One region of the Actinocorallia lasiicapitis genome, then DNA from elsewhere that is predicted to be linked to it. Evidence: predicted binding sites of a transcription regulator. Region 1 holds the regulator's gene; the other holds the start of a gene.
What was found. The regulator LexA, encoded in region 1, represses DNA repair genes until DNA is damaged. The targets are predictions, from matches to a motif close to TCGAACANNTGTTCGA.

Region 1 (11,420 bases):
CGGGGAGCCGTCCCTGGTCCTCCTCCACACCCACCACCCCACCAAGCCGGCGCTCCGCGCCTGGCGTGTCACCTCCACCGGCCTGCACCCCTGCACCGCCGCCGAACTCCGCACCCTCTACCTCTCCGCCCATCCCGCCCCGGCCACCCCGCCCCCGACCTTCAAACCCGCCTTCCCCCTCCCGCCGCCGCGTCTCCCACCTCCCGACCCGCGCCCCTGACCTCGCCCGGAAACGCGTGAGGGGGACCCGAGCGAACTCGGATCCCCCTCACGGGTGAAGCGGTGACGGCTAGCTGCAGCCGCTGGTGGAGCCGCAGCCCTCGCAGACGTAGCAGGAGCCGGCGGGACGCATGTTGGTTCCGCAGGTCATGCAGAGCGGGGCGTCGGCGGTGCGACGTCCGTGGGACTCCGTGGCGTCGACACGGGCCGCGGGGACCGGGACGACGGGGAGCGGCTTCAGGGAGATCGGGGCGGACTGGGCGAGCGCCTCGATCTCCTCGTCGACCCCGGCGTGGAGGGTGGCGGGGTCGCCGCCCTCCGCCTGGAGGGCCCGCTCCTCGGCGGAGAAGATGCCGAGCTCGGCGCGGGACTCATACGGCAGGTGGTCGAGCGCCAGCCGGCGGAAGATGTAGTCCATCATCGAGCTGGCCATCCGGATGTCCGGGTCGTCGGTCATCCCGGCCGGCTCGAACCGCATGTTGGTGAACTTGTCGACCCACGTCTCCAGCGGAACCCCGTACTGGAGGCTGATCGAGATCGCCATGGAGAAGGCGTCCATCACACCGGCCAGGGTGGAGCCCTGCTTGCCGAGCTTGAGGAACACCTCGCCGAGCTCGTCGTTCTCGTACGTCGAGGCCGTCATGTAGCCCTCGGCGCCCGCGACGGAGAACCGGGTGACTGTCGCCGACCGCTTCTTCGGCAGCCGCTTGCGGACCGGGCGCACCTCCGCCGGAGCGGCGGCGACGACGGGAGCGGCCACCGCGGCCGGCTCCTCCTTCTTCTTGGCCACCGACAGCGGCTGGCCGACCTTGCAGTTGTCCCGGTAGATCGCCAGGGCCTTCAGCCCCATCTTCCAGCCCTCGAAGTACACCTTCTCGATGTCCTCGATGGTGGCGGTCTCCGGCATGTTGACCGTCTTGGAGATCGCGCCGGACAGGAACGGCTGGGCCGCCGCCATCATCCGCACGTGGCCCATCGGGCTGATCGACCGCTCGCCCATCGCGCAGTCGAACACCTCGTAGTGCTCGCGCTTGAGGCCGGGCGCGTCGACGACGTGGCCGTGCTCGGCGATGTACTCGACGATCGCCTCGACCTGCTCGCCCTGGTAGCCGAGGTTGCGCAGCGCACGCGGCACCGTGTGGTTGACGATCTCCATGGAGCCGCCGCCGACGAGCTTCTTGAACTTCTTCAGCGCCAGGTCGGGCTCGATGCCGGTGGTGTCGCAGTCCATCATCAGGCCGATGGTGCCGGTCGGCGCGAGCAGCGACGCCTGCGCGTTGCGGTAGCCGTTCTTCTCGCCGAGCTTGAGGCACGCCTCCCACTCGCGGGTGGCCTCGGCGAGAATCGCCCGGTCCATCCCGTCGAGCGCGCGGATCTCGTCGTTGGCGGCGGCGTGCTTGCGCATGACGCGCTTGTGGCTTTCGGCGTTGCGGGCGTACCCGTCGTAGACGCCGACGGCCCCGGCCAGCTCAGCGGAGCGGCGGTAGGCGGTACCGGTCATCAGCGAGGTGATCGCCGCGGCGATGGCGCGGCCGCCTTCGGAGTCGTAGGCGTGGCCGGTGGCCATGAGCAGCGCGCCGAGGTTGGCGTAGCCGATGCCGAGCTGGCGGAAGGCCCGGGTGGTCTCGGTGATCTTCTCGGTCGGGAAGTCGGCGAAGGTGATCGAGATGTCCATCGCGGTGATGATCAGCTCGACCAGCTTGCGGAACGGCTCGATGTCGAAGGTGTCGTCGGCCTTCAGGAACTTCAGCAGGTTGATCGAGGCGAGGTTGCACGAGGAGTTGTCCAGGTGCAGGTACTCCGAGCAGGGGTTGGACGCGGTGATCCGGCCCGACTCCGGCGAGGTGTGCCAGTCGTTGATCGTGTCGTCGTACTGGATGCCGGGGTCGGCGCACTCCCAAGCGGCCTGTGCCATCAACCGGAACAGGTCCTTGGCGCGGACGGTCTCGATGATCTCGCCGTTGAGGCGGCCGCGCAGCCCGAACTCGCCGTCGACCTCGACGGCGTGCATGAACTCGTCCGAGACCCGGACCGAGTTGTTGGCGTTCTGGTACTGCACGGACACGATGTCCTTGCCGCCCAGGTCCATGTCGAAGCCGGCGTCGCGCAGGGCGCGGATCTTGTCCTCTTCCCGCGCCTTGGTCTGGATGAACTCGGCGATGTCGGGGTGGTCGACGTCCAGGACGACCATCTTGGCCGCGCGGCGGGTCGCGCCGCCCGACTTGATGGTTCCGGCGGAGGCGTCGGCGCCGCGCATGAACGAGACGGGGCCGCTGGCGGTGCCGCCGGAGGACAGCAGTTCCTTGGACGAGCGGATGCGCGAGAGGTTGACCCCCGAGCCCGAGCCGCCCTTGAAGATCACGCCCTCTTCCTTGTACCACTCCAGGATCGACTCCATCTGGTCGTCCACGGAGAGGATGAAGCAGGCGCTGACCTGCTGCGGCGACTTCGTGCCGACGTTGAACCAGACCGGCGAGTTGAAGCTGAACACCTGGTGGGCGAGCGCGTACTTCAGTTCGTGCTCGAAGATCTCGGCGTCCTCGTCGGAGGCGAAGTAGCCCTGCTCCACCCCGGTGCGGGTGTAGACGTCGACGACGCGGTCGATGAGCTGCTTGAGCGAGACCTCGCGCTGCGCGGTGCCGACGGCGCCGCGGAAGTACTTGGTGGTGACGATGTTGGCGGCGTTGACCGACCAGAAGGCGGGGAACTCGACGCCCCGCTGCTCGAAGTTGACGGACCCGTCGCGCCAGTTGGTCATGACGACGTCACGACGCTCCCAGCTGATCTCGTCATAGGGGTGCACGCCGGGCTTGGTGAAGATCCGCTGCATCTTCAGACCCTTGCGGCGCGCCTTGCCCCGAGCCGGCCCGCTGACCGTCTCCGTCATAGTTCTTCCCCCAGCTCTCAACACATGGCTGATAACGCCCGGACGACCGCGTGGCCGGGCGACCACACGTTCGGGGCGTTTCGGTTCTTGGTTGCTCGTGTCGGTTACAGCGTTCGCGCCGGCTTCCTCATTCCGGCTCGGACGCCACCCTCCGCAGGGCGTCGATCTCCTTCTCGAAGTCCTCGAGCGACTCGAACCCCCGGTAGACGGAGGCGAATCGCAGGTAGGCGACTTCGTCCAGCTCCTGCAAAGGTCCCAGGATCGCCAGTCCGATCTCGTGGGACTGGATCTCGGCGGCTCCGGTCGCCCGGATGGCCTCCTCGACCTTCTGGCCCAGCAGGGCCAGCGCATCCTCGTCGGCCGGGCGGCCCTGACAGGCCCTGCGCACCCCGGCGATGATCTTCTCCCGGAGGAACGGCTCGGTGACCCCGCTGCGCTTGGCCACCATCTGGAGCACGCTCTCCTGAGTGGTGAATCGTTTGCCGCACTCCGGGCACGAGCGGCGGCGCCGGATGGCGGCCCCGTCCTCGGTCGAGCGGCTGTCGATGACCCGGCTGTCGGTGTTGCGGCAGAACGGACAGTGCATCTTCCTTCTCCTGCCTTCCGACAACACAACCTGTGGCGAACTACATCTCTGTAACTACTAGATGTTGTGGTCTAAACCTAGAGCTCCGCCACCCGCTACGCAAGCCGAACCGGCCTTCCCCGCAATAGAGCCTTGTCACACCGGGGCCGTCCGGCGTGTCGCGGGATTCTCAGGGCAGAATCAGCTCCTGACCAGGCTCGATGATCACCCCGGGCAGTCCGTTGAGCTTGATGATCCGCTCGATCACCAGCCGCGGATCCGCATGGGGCTCGGCGCTCGACGCGATGCTCCACAGCGTGTCACCGGGCTCGACCACGACGGTCCCCGAACGGCCCTCGCCGCCGCCGGCGAACGCCACCCGTCCGCCCGCACCGAGCCCGAGCACGACGAACACCGCGAACCCCACCACGACGACCCGCCCCCGCCGGGTGAGCCTGACCGGCTGCCGCTCCCCCATCACGCCACCTCTTCGAATAGCTATTCGATAGAACAGATGTACGATGTTCTAGCGCATGGGAGCCGTAAAACGCCAGCACCAATCTCGAACAATTGTTTGATCATTGGTCGCCGAGGCGATAACGTTCTGTGTGCACGAGACACCACCCCAATCGCTGTACACAACGAGACAGGAGGCGAAGGCGCCATGAGCAAGGTCTCGGAGACGCCCGACGGACCCCTGGACGAGAGCGGTCTCACCCAGCGCCAGCGGATGGTGCTCGAGGTGATCCGGGACTCCGTCCAGCGGCGGGGTTACCCGCCGTCGATGCGGGAGATCGGCGAGGCCGTCGGGCTGACCAGCACGTCCAGCGTTTCGCACCAGCTGCGCACGCTGCAGCGCAAGGGCTACCTCCGGCGCGACGCGAACCGTCCGCGCGCCGTGGAGGTGCGCGGCCCCGGCGGCGCCCGTCCCGTGGTCACGGACGACGAGTACAGCGAGGGCCCGACCCCCGCGTTCGTGCCGCTGGTCGGCCGGATCGCCGCGGGCGGCCCGATCCTCGCCGAGGAGTCGGTCGAGGACATCTTCACCCTGCCCAAGCAGCTGGTCGGCGAGGGCGAGCACTACCTGCTGAAGGTCCAGGGCGACTCGATGATCGAGGCCGCCATCGCCGACGGCGACTGGGTCGTGGTCCGGCAGCAGCCCGACGCCGACAACGGCGACATCGTCGCCGCGATGATCGACGGCGAGGCCACGGTCAAGACCTTCAAGCGCAAGGACGGCCATGTCTGGCTGATCCCGCAGAACTCGGCCTACGAGCCCATCCCCGGCGACTCCTCCAGCGTGCTGGGCAAGGTCGTCGCGGTGCTGCGCAAGATCTGAGCGACACCCAGCGGCGGAACGTAGCCGGGCCCCCGCGATCACCGATCGCGGGGGCCCGGGCGTTTCCCGGCTAGCTGACCACCACCCCGTCGAACGTGGTGGTGGAGGTCTTGCCGTTGTCGTGGGCGCAGGAGAACAACCCGATGGTCGCGGCGCCCGTGACGGTGGCCGTGCCGACGAGGGTCCAGGTCTCCCCGTCAGCCGACCGGTAGGCCGACACCACGGAGCCCGACCGGGTCAGCCGCACCCAGACGGGGGCTGTGGCCGCTCCCCCGCCCACGTTCGTGTTGAAGCCCGTCTGCAGGTTGAGCCCGTTCTCCGGGGTGAGCATCAGCGCGGCGTACGCCGAGCCCGCCGTCGTCGACTGCTTGATCATGACGCCGGCCTTGCCCCAGGGCGAGGTGTTCTCCTGGGTGACGATCCTGGCCACGATGCTGCCGTCGCCCGGCAGCGACCGGTAGGCGTAGTGGAACTGGTCGGCGGTGCCCCAGATGTCCGCTCCGCCGCCGGTGACGACGTAGGTGCGGCCGTCCAGATAGGCGTTGCCGGCCAGGCCGACCGGGCCGACGTCCTGGTGCGCCCACCCGGCGGGCAGGCCGCTGGCGGGCCGTGGAGCCACGCTGACGTCGGTGAAGGTGGCCGTGGAGAGGCTGCCGTTGTCGTGCGAGGTGACGAACACGCCCGCTCTGGCCCCCGCGGCCAGGGTCCTGGTCACCGAGCCGACCCTGGTCCAGGTGACGCCGTCGGGCGACTCCCAGCCGGTGAAGGTGTCCCCCGCCCTGACGAGCTTCAGCCAGACGTCCGCGGTGGGCGTTGTGCTGCCCGCCGCGTCGAACAGCCCGTTGTTGGCCTGGAGGTGGACGCCGTGGCCGGTGGATCTGGACAGGGTGACGTACGGCGACAGCGAGGTGGCCGCGCTCTTGATCACGATCCCGGCCTTGGCCCATTCTGGGTCGCCGCCGGTCTGCCCGGTGAGATGCGCGACCACGGTGCCGTCGCCGGACAGCGACTGGTGCACGTATCTGGCCTGGTCGACGTCGTTCCACACGTCGCCGCCCGAGCCGGTGGCGGTGATCAGGGAGCCGCTCACCGAGGAGTCGCCGGCGAGGGCGGGCCCGCCGATGTCCTCCTGCACCCACTGGGTGTCGGTGGTGACGCTGACCTGGTCGAAGACCCCGGTGCCGAGCGTCCCGCCGTTGTGGGAGCAGACGAACAGCCCCACGGTGGCCGAGGTGCCGAGCGCGACGGTCGCGGTGCCCCGCTGGGTCCAGGCCGTCCCGTCGGGCGAGGTGAAGGCCGTGACGGTGGTGTCGCGCCGCACGAGCCTCAGCCAGACGGGCCCGGTGGCCGTTCCCGCGCCGGTGGACTGGTTGAAGTTCCACTGGAGCGCCTGGCCGTGGCCCGGCGTGGTCATCAGCGCCGCGTACGGCGCTCCGGTCGCGGTCCCCGCCTTCACCATGACACCGGCCTTGGCCCAGTCGGAGGTGTTGGTCTGCGACGCCACCCGAGTGGTGATCGTGCCGTCGCCTGCGAGAGGCTGCCACAGATAGGACGCCTGATCGGCGGTGCCCCAGATGTCGCTGCCCGCGCCCTTCACGGTGAACGAGCCGTTGGTGTAGGTGGCCGAGCCCGCGGGGACGGCCCCTCCGAGGTCGACCCGCTGCCAGGGCGAGGGCGGCGCGCCGGCCGACCCATCGCCGACCACGGACACGTTGTCGAAGGTGGCCGTGTCGGGCAGGTTCAGCTCGTGCGCCGACACGAACAGCCCGACCTTGACGTTGGCCGCCATGGACAGGGTCGTGGTGCCGATGGGGGTCCAGGCGACCCCGTCCGGCGACTTGTAGGCGGTGAACAGGTTGCCGGTGCGGGTCAGCTTCATCCAGCCGTTGGGGAAGGTGTAGGCGTTCTCGCCCGAGTCCCCGGTGAAGTTGAACTGGAAGTGCATGCCGTGGGCCGGCGTGGCGGCGACCGCGGCGTACTTGGCGCCCTCAGTGGCCGTCTCCTTGATCATGATGCCGGCCTTGGCCCAGCCGGCGGTGTTCGTCTGCGACGTCAGCCTGGCGATGATCGATCCATCGCCGTTGAGCGGCTGGTGGACGAAGCGGAACTCGTCGGTGTCGCCCCAGATGTCGTTGCCGTGGCCGGTGACGGTGAAGGTGCCGGCGTTGTAGGAGGTCGAGCCCTGTTGGGTGCGCGCGCCGATGTCGGTGCTGGTCCAGGGCGCGGGCGGCTGGGTGACCTCGGTGTAGGCGACCGTGTAGGCGGTGTCGGCGGCCGGGGTGCGGACGGTGTGGGTGGCCGTGCCGCCGTCGCTCCACGAGCCGAACACGTACGGCGTGCCGCCGATCGTCTGGGACGGCGCGCCGAGCACCCGGTCCACGCCGACGACGGCCTGCTCGGTGTGGGCGCCGGTGAAGGGAATGCCGTCGATCGTGTACTTCGCGCCCGCCGGGGTGGCGTTGAAGGTCAGCGTGACGAGGTTCGGCTTCACGTCGACCGAGGAGGTGTGGGTGAGGCCGCCCGCGTCGGTGACGGTCAGCTTGATCTCGTACCAGGTGGTGTCCAGGTTGTCGGCGTTCCGCGGGATCGTGAAGGTGCCGTTCTTGACGCCGTTGACCGGGCCGAGGAACGGATGGATGTGGTCGGCGTGGTGGAAGATCACTGACCAGGAGTAGGCGCTCGCCGGGAGGGTGCCGTCCTCGGGGTCGGTGCCGGTGGCCGAGTAGGAGATGACGTCGCCGGCGTTGTACTTGGCCTCGTCGACCGGTGAGGTGATCGTTCCGGTCGGTCTTCGGTTGCCGACCGTGACGGGCACCGTCGCCGTCCCGGTCTTGGCGCCGTCGCTGACCGTCAGGGTGACGGGGAACGAGCCGGTCGCGGTGAAGGTGTGCGACGGGTTCGGCTCGGTGGAGGTGGAGCCGTCCTTGAAGTCCCAGAGGTAGGTCAGCGGGGTGCCGTCCGGGTCGGCGGAGCCGGCCGAGGAGAAGGCGACGGCCAGCGGCGCGAGCCCGTCGGACGGGGTCGCGGCGGCGTTCGCGACCGGCGCGCGGTTCCCGCCGGACAGCGAGATCTTGAACAGCTCGCCGGGGAAGATGTTCAGCTGGTAGAGGTTGCCGTCGGGCCCGACGGCCAGCTTCACCGGGGTCCCGGCGTCGAGATCGAAATCGTGTTCCTCGATCACGCTCGAGTATTCATGATCCATTTCCAGGTATTTAATGAACCCGAGCGTGTAGTCGGCGTAGAACACGACATGTTGCTGGAATTCGCTCGGGAAAGTGGTTCCCGTATAGACCGCGACGCTGGTGATGGATCCGGCGTTCGCCGGCGGCGCGGTGTGCGGGTAGGCGAAGACGGGATCGATGAATCCGCAGCCCGCGCAGGGCCCTTCGGCCTCGGCCCACCCGTAGTTGCCGCCCTTGGTGACGAGATCCAGCTCCTCGTAGTTCGACCCGCCGACGTCCCCGGCCAGGATCTTCCCGGCGTTCGGCCCGTCCGGCACGATGTCGAACCGGAACGGGTTGCGCAGCCCGTAGGCCCAGATGGCCGGCTTCGCCCCCGGAGTGCCCACGAAGGGGTTGTCCGCGGGGACCGTACCGTCGGGGTTGATCCGCAGGATCTTGCCGTGGATCGAGTTGAGGTTCTGGGAGTTCGGGTTGTAAAGGTTCATCCCGAGGCCCCAGTAGAGCTTGCCGTCGGGCCCGAACCGCACCTCGCCGCCGTGGTGGAAGACCTGCGCGACCTGGTCGGACTTGAGCAGTACCAGCTCGGAGGCGGCGCTGATCGTGTCGCCGGTGACGGTGAACCGGCTGAGCCGGTCGTAGTTGTCGGCGTGCGTGTAGGCGGCGTAGACGTAGCCGTTGGTCGCGAACGCCGGGTCGATCTCCAACCCGAGCAGACCGCGCTCGTCGGCCGCCCAGGTGCTCAGCGTGACCATCGGCGCGGTCTGGAGCGCCCCGTTCTTGTAGAGCCTGATGGCGCCGTGCTGCTCGGCGATCAGGATCCGGCCGTCAGGGGTGAACCGGAAGTCCGTCGGGGTGTCGAGCCCGGTGGCGACGGTCGCCTTGTCGAACTCGGCGGGGGGCGCGGCCCCTGCGGGCCGCGCCAGGACGACGACCGTCGTCAGGGTGAGCAGGATCGGCAGCAGAAAGGAAAACAGACGTCTCATGGAGCGGGGACCGGGTCTCTCGCGGGGAGGGGTTCGGGTTCGTGGTCGACGAGACCGTGCTCGGTGAGTTCCCAGAAGTGCCGCTTGCTCGGCCGGATCAGCTGGATGACCGCCTTGTAGGCGGCGACGCTCATCAGCCCCCAGTAGAGAGGGATGGTCAGCATGGCGCGGACGGCCCGGTGCAGGCCACGCTCCATGCAGCCGGTCATCATGCAGTACATCATCATGAAGTTGCCGATGATCATCGTGGTCACGCCGGCGTAGAGCGTCGCGGTGGGGAACAGCACCTCGACGTACTGGGTGCCCGTGGTCAGGTACAGCAGAGCCATCGCCCAGAAGATCGGGTTCACCAGCACGGTGAAGATCGAGAACCCGAAGGTCAGATGGAAGGCGATGAACCGGCGCAGCCCCAGCTCGCGGTAGAGCCGCCACGGATGGCGCGTGTGCACGAGCCAGGTCTGGATGTACCCCTTGATCCAGCGGCTGCGCTGCCGGATCCAGTTGCCGAGGCGGCTGTTGGCCTCCTCCTCGGTCACCGAGACCATCATCCGGACGTCCCAGCCACGGCGGGCGATCCGGATCCCGAGGTCGGCGTCCTCGGTGACGTTGAACGGGTCCCACGCGCCGAGCTGGCGGAGGGCGTCGGTGCGGAAGTGGTTGCTGGTGCCGCCGAGCGGGATCGGCATCCGGTAGCGGTCGAGACCGCGCAGCGACAGGCTGAAGTTCGTGGCGTACTCGGCGGCGAAGCACCGCGTCAGCCAGTTGGTCCAGGGGTTGAAATACTGCAGCTCGGCCTGGACGCACACCACCCGGTCCGGCAGCCGCCGGAACGCCAGGACGGCCTTGCGCAGCTGGTCGGGGTCGGGCCGGTCCTCCGCGTCGTAGATCACGCAGAACTCGCCGCGGGCGACCGTCAGGCCAACGTTGCAGGCCTTGGGCTTGGTCCGCGGCTGCGACGGCGGGATCACCACGACCTCGAACTGCGGCGGCAGGTCGGGCAGCGCGTTCCTGGTCTCGTCGTCGTCCTCCTCGACGAGCAGCAGCACCTGCATCTTGTCCGCCGGGTAGTCCATCCGCGACAGCCGGCCGATCAGATGGTGCATCACCTCGGCCTCGCGGTAGAGCGGCACGAGGATGGTGTAGACGGGCAGCGCGTGCTCGGGGATCGCTCGTACCTCCTCCTCGAAGAACCGCAGCACCGGAGCGCCCCAGGCACGCGTCACCATCGCCAGCTTGAACCCGATGACGAGCACGTACACGATGGTCACGAAGGCGACGAACCCCTGCCCGAGGGTCTTGAGCGCTTCCACGTCGCCGGCCGACAGACGCCAGCCGATCCAGCCGCAGAGCAGGACCAGCAAGGCCCCGCCGAAGACGGCCTGGCCGCCGCTGAGCAGGCGCCGGGCGCTCAGGTCGTCCGGGATCTCCTCGATCTTCATTTGTCCTTCTCGCGGTAGATCTGCTGGTAGGGGTCGGAGAACACGAGGTCGTAGTCGAGCCGGAGCTTCTCGCCGCCGCACAGCGACAGGCAGACCGTGTCCTGCGCGCCCGGCTTGGTCCGCACGTAGATCCAGCGGATGTGATGGGCCAGCGGGTCGGCCAGCGACTTCTCCCAGACCTGGTAGGACGCCTCGTAGACGATGTCGCTGGTCGGCACTCGGGACTGGAACACCGCGACCTCGTTGCCGAAGTTCTCCCAGAGCACCAGGCCGCCGTCGTAGTTCTCGCGCAGCCACCGGGAGGCGGCCTCGGTGCGCTGGTTGTCGCCGCCCTTCTGGAAGGAGACGGCCTCGGCCAGCGCGGCCGTGCCCGGCAGGAACAGCACGGAGGCCGCGGCCGCGACGGCCAGGGCCGCCCGCGCGGCCTTCGCCTTCAGCAGGGTCGCCAGATAACCAGCGAACACCGATGCCGCCAGGACCATGATCAGGCCGAACCGCACGTTGTAGGAGTCGCCCTGGATCTCCTCGACGTGCAGCGGGCGCTGGCCCGAGTAGAGCGCGTAGACGAAGAACGGCAGGAACACCAGCAGCGTGTACGGCGCGACCCGGGAGACCCGGAAGCCGTTGCGCCACGCGTAGAGCGCGAGCCCGGCGAGCGCCAGCCCGATCCCGACGTAGCCGATCTCGTCGCGCACCGCGATGAGGTAGGTCTGGACCGACGCCTGGAGGTCGCCGATCGTCTTGTCGGCGGCCGACACCCACAGCGACGGCTTGGCGTACTCGCCGCTCTGCCAGTACAGCGGATC
Region 2 (6,650 bases), on a different contig from region 1:
TCTGTCCTGGGGGCGCCTGGAGGCCGCGGGCCTTCCACCCGCTAAGGACCTCGTCCTCTACCCGGGCGGCGGCCACTCTTGGGACTGGGCCGTGCACGGCACCCGCCATTCCCCCGGCATCACACCAGCCGAGGTCCAGGCGCTCCTTGACCTGGGCGCTGAAACGGTCGTCCTGTCCAAGGGCATGGACGAGGTCCTCCAGACCATGCCCGAGACCTTCGCCCTGCTCGAAGACGCCGAAGTCCCCTTCCATCACCTCGAGACGCGTGCCGCGGTCGCCCTCTACAACTCGCTCATCGCGACCACCCGCGTCGGCGGCCTCTTTCACTCCACCTGCTGACCCACCCCACCTCTCGCGGACGGCGCTGATTGGCCCTCGGATTGGCCCGTGGGGTGGGCTTCGGCGCTCGTTAGCGTGGGTGGATGTCCTTTGAGATCATTTGTGAGATCGAGCCGCCTACCCGTCCCGATCTGAAGCGGGTGCGGCAGCAGATCGGTGTGCTCAGTGGGGTCGCCGGGTCGTTTCTGATTCCTGACAACCACATCGGGCGGGCGACGGTGTCGAGTGTCGCGGTGGCGCACGAGGTGCAGGCGATGGGGGCGCGGGGGATCGCCTGCCTGAACTCGCGCGACCGCAATCTGCTCGGCTTCCGGCGGGATCTGCTGACGGCCGCCGCGTACGGCGTGGAGCGGTTCCTGTTCGTGTACGGCGACAAGCCGACTTCGGGGAACAGGACCGGCGATCTGAACGTCCGGACGATGCTGGAGGAGGCGCGTGCGGCCACCGAGGATCCGGCGTTCGCGGGCGTCGCGCCGTTCCGGCTGGGGGTCGCCTCAGGTCTGCGGCCGCTGCCGTCGTTCAAGCAGTCCGCCGACTTCGTGTTCGCGCAGGTCGGCTACGACCTGGACGCCCTGCTGCGCTGGCGTGACTCGCTCACCACGCCCGCCAAGGTCTACGCGGGGGTCATGGTTCTGGCGAGCCCCGCGATGGCCGCGAACCTGGCCGCCGCGATCCCCGACATCACCATCCCCGCCTGCCTCGTTGACGCGGTCGCCGCCGATCCGGACGCCGGGGTCCACGCCGCGCACGCCCAGGTGCTGGCGCTCCGCGACTCTGGCGCCTTCGACGGCGTCCACCTCATCCCCGTCAGCCGCTACCGCCGCCTCGCCGCCCTCCTCGAACCCGACTTCGGCTAGGGCTCCAGGGCGGGCGGGGCGGTCAACCCGTCAGAGGGAGGGACTGCTGGGTGGAGATGCCGAGGGTGTCCTCGACGAGGGCGATGAAGATGCCCACGTCGTGGAGGAGGTCGTCGGCCTCGGAGGGGGTGACGGCGTTGGGGAGGCCGGCTTCGGCGGCGGCGCGCTTGTCGGCTCCGGCGGCGAAGAAGGCGGCCCACTCCGAGAGCAGGGGTTCGGCGGCGGTGAGCCGGGCCCAAGCCGTCAGCGGCTTGCCTCGGCGCGGAGTCTGCCGGGCGGATTCGCGGACGGCCAGGACGGCGGCGGCCGCGCGGAGCGCCGCGACATGGGCGGTGGCGTAACGGACCCCGGGGTGGGTGGAGTCGGTGGCGTCGGCGAGGAGCTGACGGGAGACGCGCAGCGCGCTCTGTGCCGTCGGGGCGGCGCGCCTGGTGGGAGTGGGGGTGGGGGGCATGGGGTGCACGGTCATAGCTGGCCTCCTTATGGCCAAGCGGGGCCGGCTGGCTCCACCTGGGACGAACCTCGCGTTCGCTCCCGGGGTGACCGACCCGGGCAAAGGGCTTCCCCTCCCCCTGCCCGGGCCGGAGCGAGTTGGCGGATTGCGCTGCCTCCAGCTCGCCTTTGTGCCCGAGATGCGGGCCGCGAGTCCCGCACCATGTCGAACACCGGTTCGACATGTCCCCAGTAAACCTGACGCCACTTCATTCGTCAACGTGTTCGATCGACGTGTCGCAGCCCCAGCTCAACCGGGTACTACGAGTAGAACAAACGGGTCTGACAAAACCGCGTCGGGAAGGTACGGGCGGCTGTCCGGACAGCGATCGGGGTGGTCGAAAACCCCTCCCTCGTGGCGATCTCGGCGCGCTAGGGTCGGTTCATGCATGTGAACGCCGAGGCCGTCGCCGTGGTGCTGGCCGAGCTCGGAGCGTCCGGGAAGATCGTGGAGCTGCCGGATTCGGCGCGGACCGCGCAGGAGGCCGCCGACCAGCTCGGCTGCCCGGTCGGGGCGATCGCCAACAGCCTCGTCTTCGCCGCCGACGGGGTTCCTCTGCTGGTCCTGACGAGCGGCGCCCACCGCGTCGACACCCAGCTCGTCGCGGCGATCGTCGGGGCGAGCGAGGTCAAGCGGGCCACTCCGGAGTTCGTCCGTGAGGCCACGGGCCAGCCGATCGGCGGGGTCGCGCCGCTCGGCCATCCGGCTCCGCTGCGGACCCTGGTCGATGTGTGGCTCGCCCGCCATGACGTCGTGTGGGCGGCGGCCGGCCACCCCCACACTGTTTTCCCGACCAGCTATGACGAGCTGCTGCGGCTCACCGAGGGGACCGCCGCCGAGGTCGGCTGACGGTGCCGCTCGCTAGAGTCGGCGGTATGGAGATCTGGCACAACCCGCGGTGCTCGAAGTCGCGCACCGCCAAGACCGCTCTGGACGAGGCGGGCGTCGCCTACACCGAACGCCGCTACCTGGAGGACGCTCCGACCGCCGCGGAGATCGAGGCCGTCCTGGTCAAGCTGGGCGTGGAGCCGTGGGACATCACCCGGATGGCCGAGCCCGCCGCCAAGGAGCTCGACCTGAAGAACGCGCCCCGCGACCGGGCCGCGTGGATCGCGGTGCTCGCCGCGCATCCCTCGCTCCTCCAACGCCCGATCGTCATCACCGACGACGGCCGCGCCTACATCGCCCGCGACGAGGAATCCCTCACCGAAGCCCTCACCAGCGATCAAGCCGGGTAGCGCACCGCACCTACGTTGAGGGGACGCGTGGACAGTCCACTGGGGTTCGGGTGGGATCAGGCGAACATCGCTGAGACGTTGCGCGCGATAGGCACGCATTCCGTGGAACGGGTCGCTTGGTGGTATCGGCGGTCGATGCCGGAGTTCGTCTGGGACGCCGCGCAGTTGGAGGGCAATCCGTTCACCTATCCCGAAGTGCAGACCCTCATGGACGGCGTGACGGTCGGCGGCCGCAAGGTCAGCGACGAGCGGCAGGTCCTGGCGCTCGCGGACTCCTTCCGAGAGCTCCTCGAACTCGTCACGGGCGACAGGTTCTCGCTGGACAAGCCCGTATCCGATCGCCTGCACGCGAGCACCACGCGGGACAAGTCACCCGAATCGGGTGCTTTCCGCGGTGAGGGGGCCGTTCTCCTGACGCCGGGTGTGAGTTCGGGCGAGCGCGGTCGCTACCTGCCGCCGCCGACCGAGCCGGGCGGCGGGAATCTACAGGCACTGCACGCGGAGGGCGTCGGGTGGTTGCTGGAAGAGATCGATGACGTCGCGGAGCGAGCGATCGCCTATTTTCTGTTCGCCGCGCTCAGCCAGTTCTATTTCGACGGCAACAAGCGCACTGGCCGGTCGATGATGAACGGCCATCTGATGGCTCATGGGATCGACGCCATCAGTGTTCCCGCAGGTCGGCGTCAGGAGTTCAACACGCTCATGGCCGACTTCTACCTGAGCCGTGACGCGACGCCGATGTTCGCGTTCCTGCTCTCCTGCCACCCCGAATTCGCCGGGTACTGAGCGGTGACGACGGCGGGGCGTCGCCTTGATGGTGACGGCAGGCCGGTCGACAGCTTGGGGCGTCATGGTGGAGTACGGGCCGGCCGCGTCGCGGGCGCGCAGGGAACGCGTCACCGTGCAATGGGTCGTACAGTCGCTGACTCGGCTCTACGGGGCGGGTCTGCTCGACCTCGGTGAAGGAACGGGGTTCCGCAGCGGCCGTGCCTTCGTGCAGACGCGCCAATTCTGGTTGCATCGGCAGAGCGAGCACGATGCCGCCGCGCGGCGGGCGAGCCACGATGGAGTCGTGTTCGGGCTGGTGGTACGCGCCTTGCTCCGGGCCTACGGCGAAGGCGAGATCGATCTGGTCGTCGTGGCGAGGGATCGCCGGGGGGCGGCGGATGCACGGCGAGTTCGACCCAGGTGATCTCGGAACGGGGAGGGTCATCGGTCGTTCTGGTGGACTTTGTCGGCGGCGGGCTGGGCGGCCACCCAGGCGAGGACCTTGGTTTTGGGGCCCTCGTAGCGGGTGATGCCTGTTGTCGCTCCGGTGGTGTCGGGGGTGGGGAAGTCGTCGACCCAGGTTGCCTCCCAGGTCGCGGTGTCGGGGTCGTCCGCTAGTTCGGCGACGCCGTACCAGATGGTGCCGTGGGCGGGGCGCGGCGTCCCGTGGATTTGGTCGGGGACGCCCTCTCCGGTGATGGCCGGGTCGTCATCGGGGAGGTAGCGGCGTGGCATACGGGCGTCCATGCTGCGATTTTCCCTGGCTGGGGGGGGCGCGAGCGGGGCGGGCTCGCCGATCGATGGGCTTGGCTTGAGCCCTCTTCGTTCGCGCGGGGGTTCAGTTGGCCCTGTCGACGGGGGTTCCGGCCCTGCGGAGGGCAGCGGCGAACTCTACGGGTTGGGACGTGCCGATGGTGTAGGTGGTGCCTGAGGTGGTTTCCAGGCGGATGGCGGGGCCTGGGCGGAGAATGAGGGCGCGGCGTTTGCCGGGTTTGATGCGGTAGCCGTAGCCGCCGAACTCCAGGGGGCGGGCCGTGGTGCGGACGGCGCGGGCCACGGAGGTGAGGGGGATCGTCTTCTTCCAGAAAGGGACGATCGCGATCCGTACGGCGGTGCGGCGCACGGACACGGAGCCGTAGGTGAACAACGTCGCCGCCAGCGAACCGACGCTCACCACGGTGGCCAGCGCCTTGCTGAGGCCGGGTGCGTCCTCGGTGAACACGCCCCACAGCACCGGCACCAGGACCGCGAGCAGCAGGACGGAGAGGAGCGCGGTCAGCCAGACCGGCGGCCGCGTCCGCTCCCGGAAGAGTTCCGGACCGTCCGTCACAGCACTTCCCTCTTCCCTACCGGACGGCCTCGGCCAGCGCCGCGAAAGCGGTCCGCCGCAACGCCAGCATCCCGACCGCCGGGTTCTTCGAATCCCGCACGAGCACCCGCCCCGACGATCCCGCCACCTCAACGCAGTCCGCGCCGCCTTGCGCGCTGTAGCTGCTCTTTCGCCAGCGGACCGCGATGGACTCGGGCTCTCGGGTCATGAAAATGCCTCCCTCGCGCAACTGATCATCTGCAGCGAGGTTTCGCGACGCGCTGCTTCACACATGACTTGATCGAACAGCATCTTGTTCTCGTCCACAACAAGCGGTGAGCTGATCACCTGACCGACTCCCGGCCCCTCCTGGTAGACGACCTCGGTCAGGTCGGGAAGCGTGAGGATCCAGAACGAACCGAGCATCCCGCCGTAGGCGACGACGTCGAATGGCTGAACCCGCAGCTCGTGACGGCTGCCGTCAACGAATTCGAGCAAGGCGTCCAATTGCCTGGCCATGACTCTCCGGCCTCCGACCGGGCGGCGCAGGACCGCTTCATCAATGATCCAGAGAAACGAGATAGGTGGCGCTTCCCGGGTGAGGAGTGAGCGCCGTTCGTCGAGCGCGGCCAGGCGCGCCTCCACCACCTCGGGCTTCAGCCCCCGCTCCATGATGGCTCGCGCGTAGTCATCGGTTTGGAGCGGGCCGGGAACGAGATGTCCGTGGAAGCTGCGGCTGCGGCGCGCTTGGGCTTCGAGTTCGGCGAACGCGGGGAAACCTGGAAGATGAACGGCATCCCGCCGAGCGGCCCTGAGTCGCAGGCATTGCCGTTCGAACGAACCTGGCAGCTTGAAGAAGGTGTCAAGGTCTCTCGCGAAGGAGAGCGACGGATCCTTCTCACCGTTCTCCACCTGCCCGACCCACTGGCCGGTGCATCCGAGCGCTTCGCCCAGCTTGAGCTGCGAGAGCCCCGCCGCGTCGCGCAAATGGCGGAGTTCGTCGGCGAAGGCGCGCTTCAGGGGGTGAATGTCGTCTTTGTCCACCGGCATGGGGGGCTCCCGGGGGTTCGTGGCGATTCTGTCGCCCAGCGTAGTTCTTGCTGGTGACAGAAGTCGGGAGGTTGCGGAAGGACATTCGTGGCAGACGTGTGCGCAACGCCTGTGGTACACAAGTCAGGAGAGGTGTCCTTATGTGAGGAGCGCCGATGGGGACCATGCGCACCCTGGCCAATCGAGACGCGAACTTCCGGGGGATCGACACTGACGCGCTCGCCCACCTCATCCAGCAGATGCGGACCGCTTCCGCGAGCATCGAGCAATGGCTGTCAGCCCACCCAGCTCCGCCCGGAGTATCGGGAACGGGATATCGCCAGGCGGTGGCCGCGCAACGGTGGATCGAGGACCAGATCGGGATGCTGACGCGGCGGCGGATCTATGCGCTGACGCATCAGGACAACCCCGATATCGTCGCGGCGGCTCCGCCCGTCAAGTCGAAGCCGGTGCCGACGTTCAAAGAGGCATCCATCCCGCCGAGCGAACTGGGCATCCCTGCGGAATCCGACCTCAACGTCAACGAACAGGGCCAGTTCCAGGACGTGGGCACGGCCACCTCGACGGGCTCCGCCGACGCCACCGCCATCCGCCG

Region 2: a site for LexA is predicted at 1,856-1,871, ahead of ACYVE7_RS18650 (SAV_6107 family HEPN domain-containing protein). Genes of this name have one in related genera too.

What each region holds. Positions count from the first base shown of each region.
Region 1 covers NZ_BAAGZI010000038.1:1,015-12,434, forward strand. Annotated here, with positions in the region: gene ACYVE7_RS07265 (hypothetical protein) at 1-220, shown strand, start outside; gene ACYVE7_RS07270 (vitamin B12-dependent ribonucleotide reductase) at 290-3,106, opposite strand; gene nrdR (transcriptional regulator NrdR) at 3,234-3,692, opposite strand; gene ACYVE7_RS07280 (LysM peptidoglycan-binding domain-containing protein) at 3,862-4,149, opposite strand; gene lexA (transcriptional repressor LexA) at 4,336-5,010, shown strand; gene ACYVE7_RS07290 (PQQ-dependent sugar dehydrogenase) at 5,081-9,175, opposite strand; gene ACYVE7_RS07295 (glycosyltransferase family 2 protein) at 9,172-10,614, opposite strand; gene ACYVE7_RS07300 (glycosyltransferase family 2 protein) at 10,611-11,420, opposite strand, start outside.
Region 2 covers NZ_BAAGZI010000161.1:4,010-10,659, reverse strand. Annotated here, with positions in the region: gene ACYVE7_RS18660 (MTH938/NDUFAF3 family protein) at 1-340, shown strand, start outside; gene ACYVE7_RS18655 (methylenetetrahydrofolate reductase) at 424-1,197, shown strand; gene ACYVE7_RS18650 (SAV_6107 family HEPN domain-containing protein) at 1,220-1,666, opposite strand; gene ACYVE7_RS18645 (YbaK/EbsC family protein) at 2,075-2,539, shown strand; gene ACYVE7_RS18640 (ArsC/Spx/MgsR family protein) at 2,566-2,928, shown strand; gene ACYVE7_RS18635 (Fic family protein) at 2,956-3,714, shown strand; gene ACYVE7_RS18630 (hypothetical protein) at 3,779-4,120, shown strand; gene ACYVE7_RS18625 (hypothetical protein) at 4,138-4,443, opposite strand; gene ACYVE7_RS18620 (hypothetical protein) at 4,535-5,026, opposite strand; gene ACYVE7_RS18615 (DUF397 domain-containing protein) at 5,043-5,234, opposite strand; gene ACYVE7_RS18610 (helix-turn-helix domain-containing protein) at 5,231-6,055, opposite strand; gene ACYVE7_RS18605 (hypothetical protein) at 6,211-6,650, shown strand, end outside.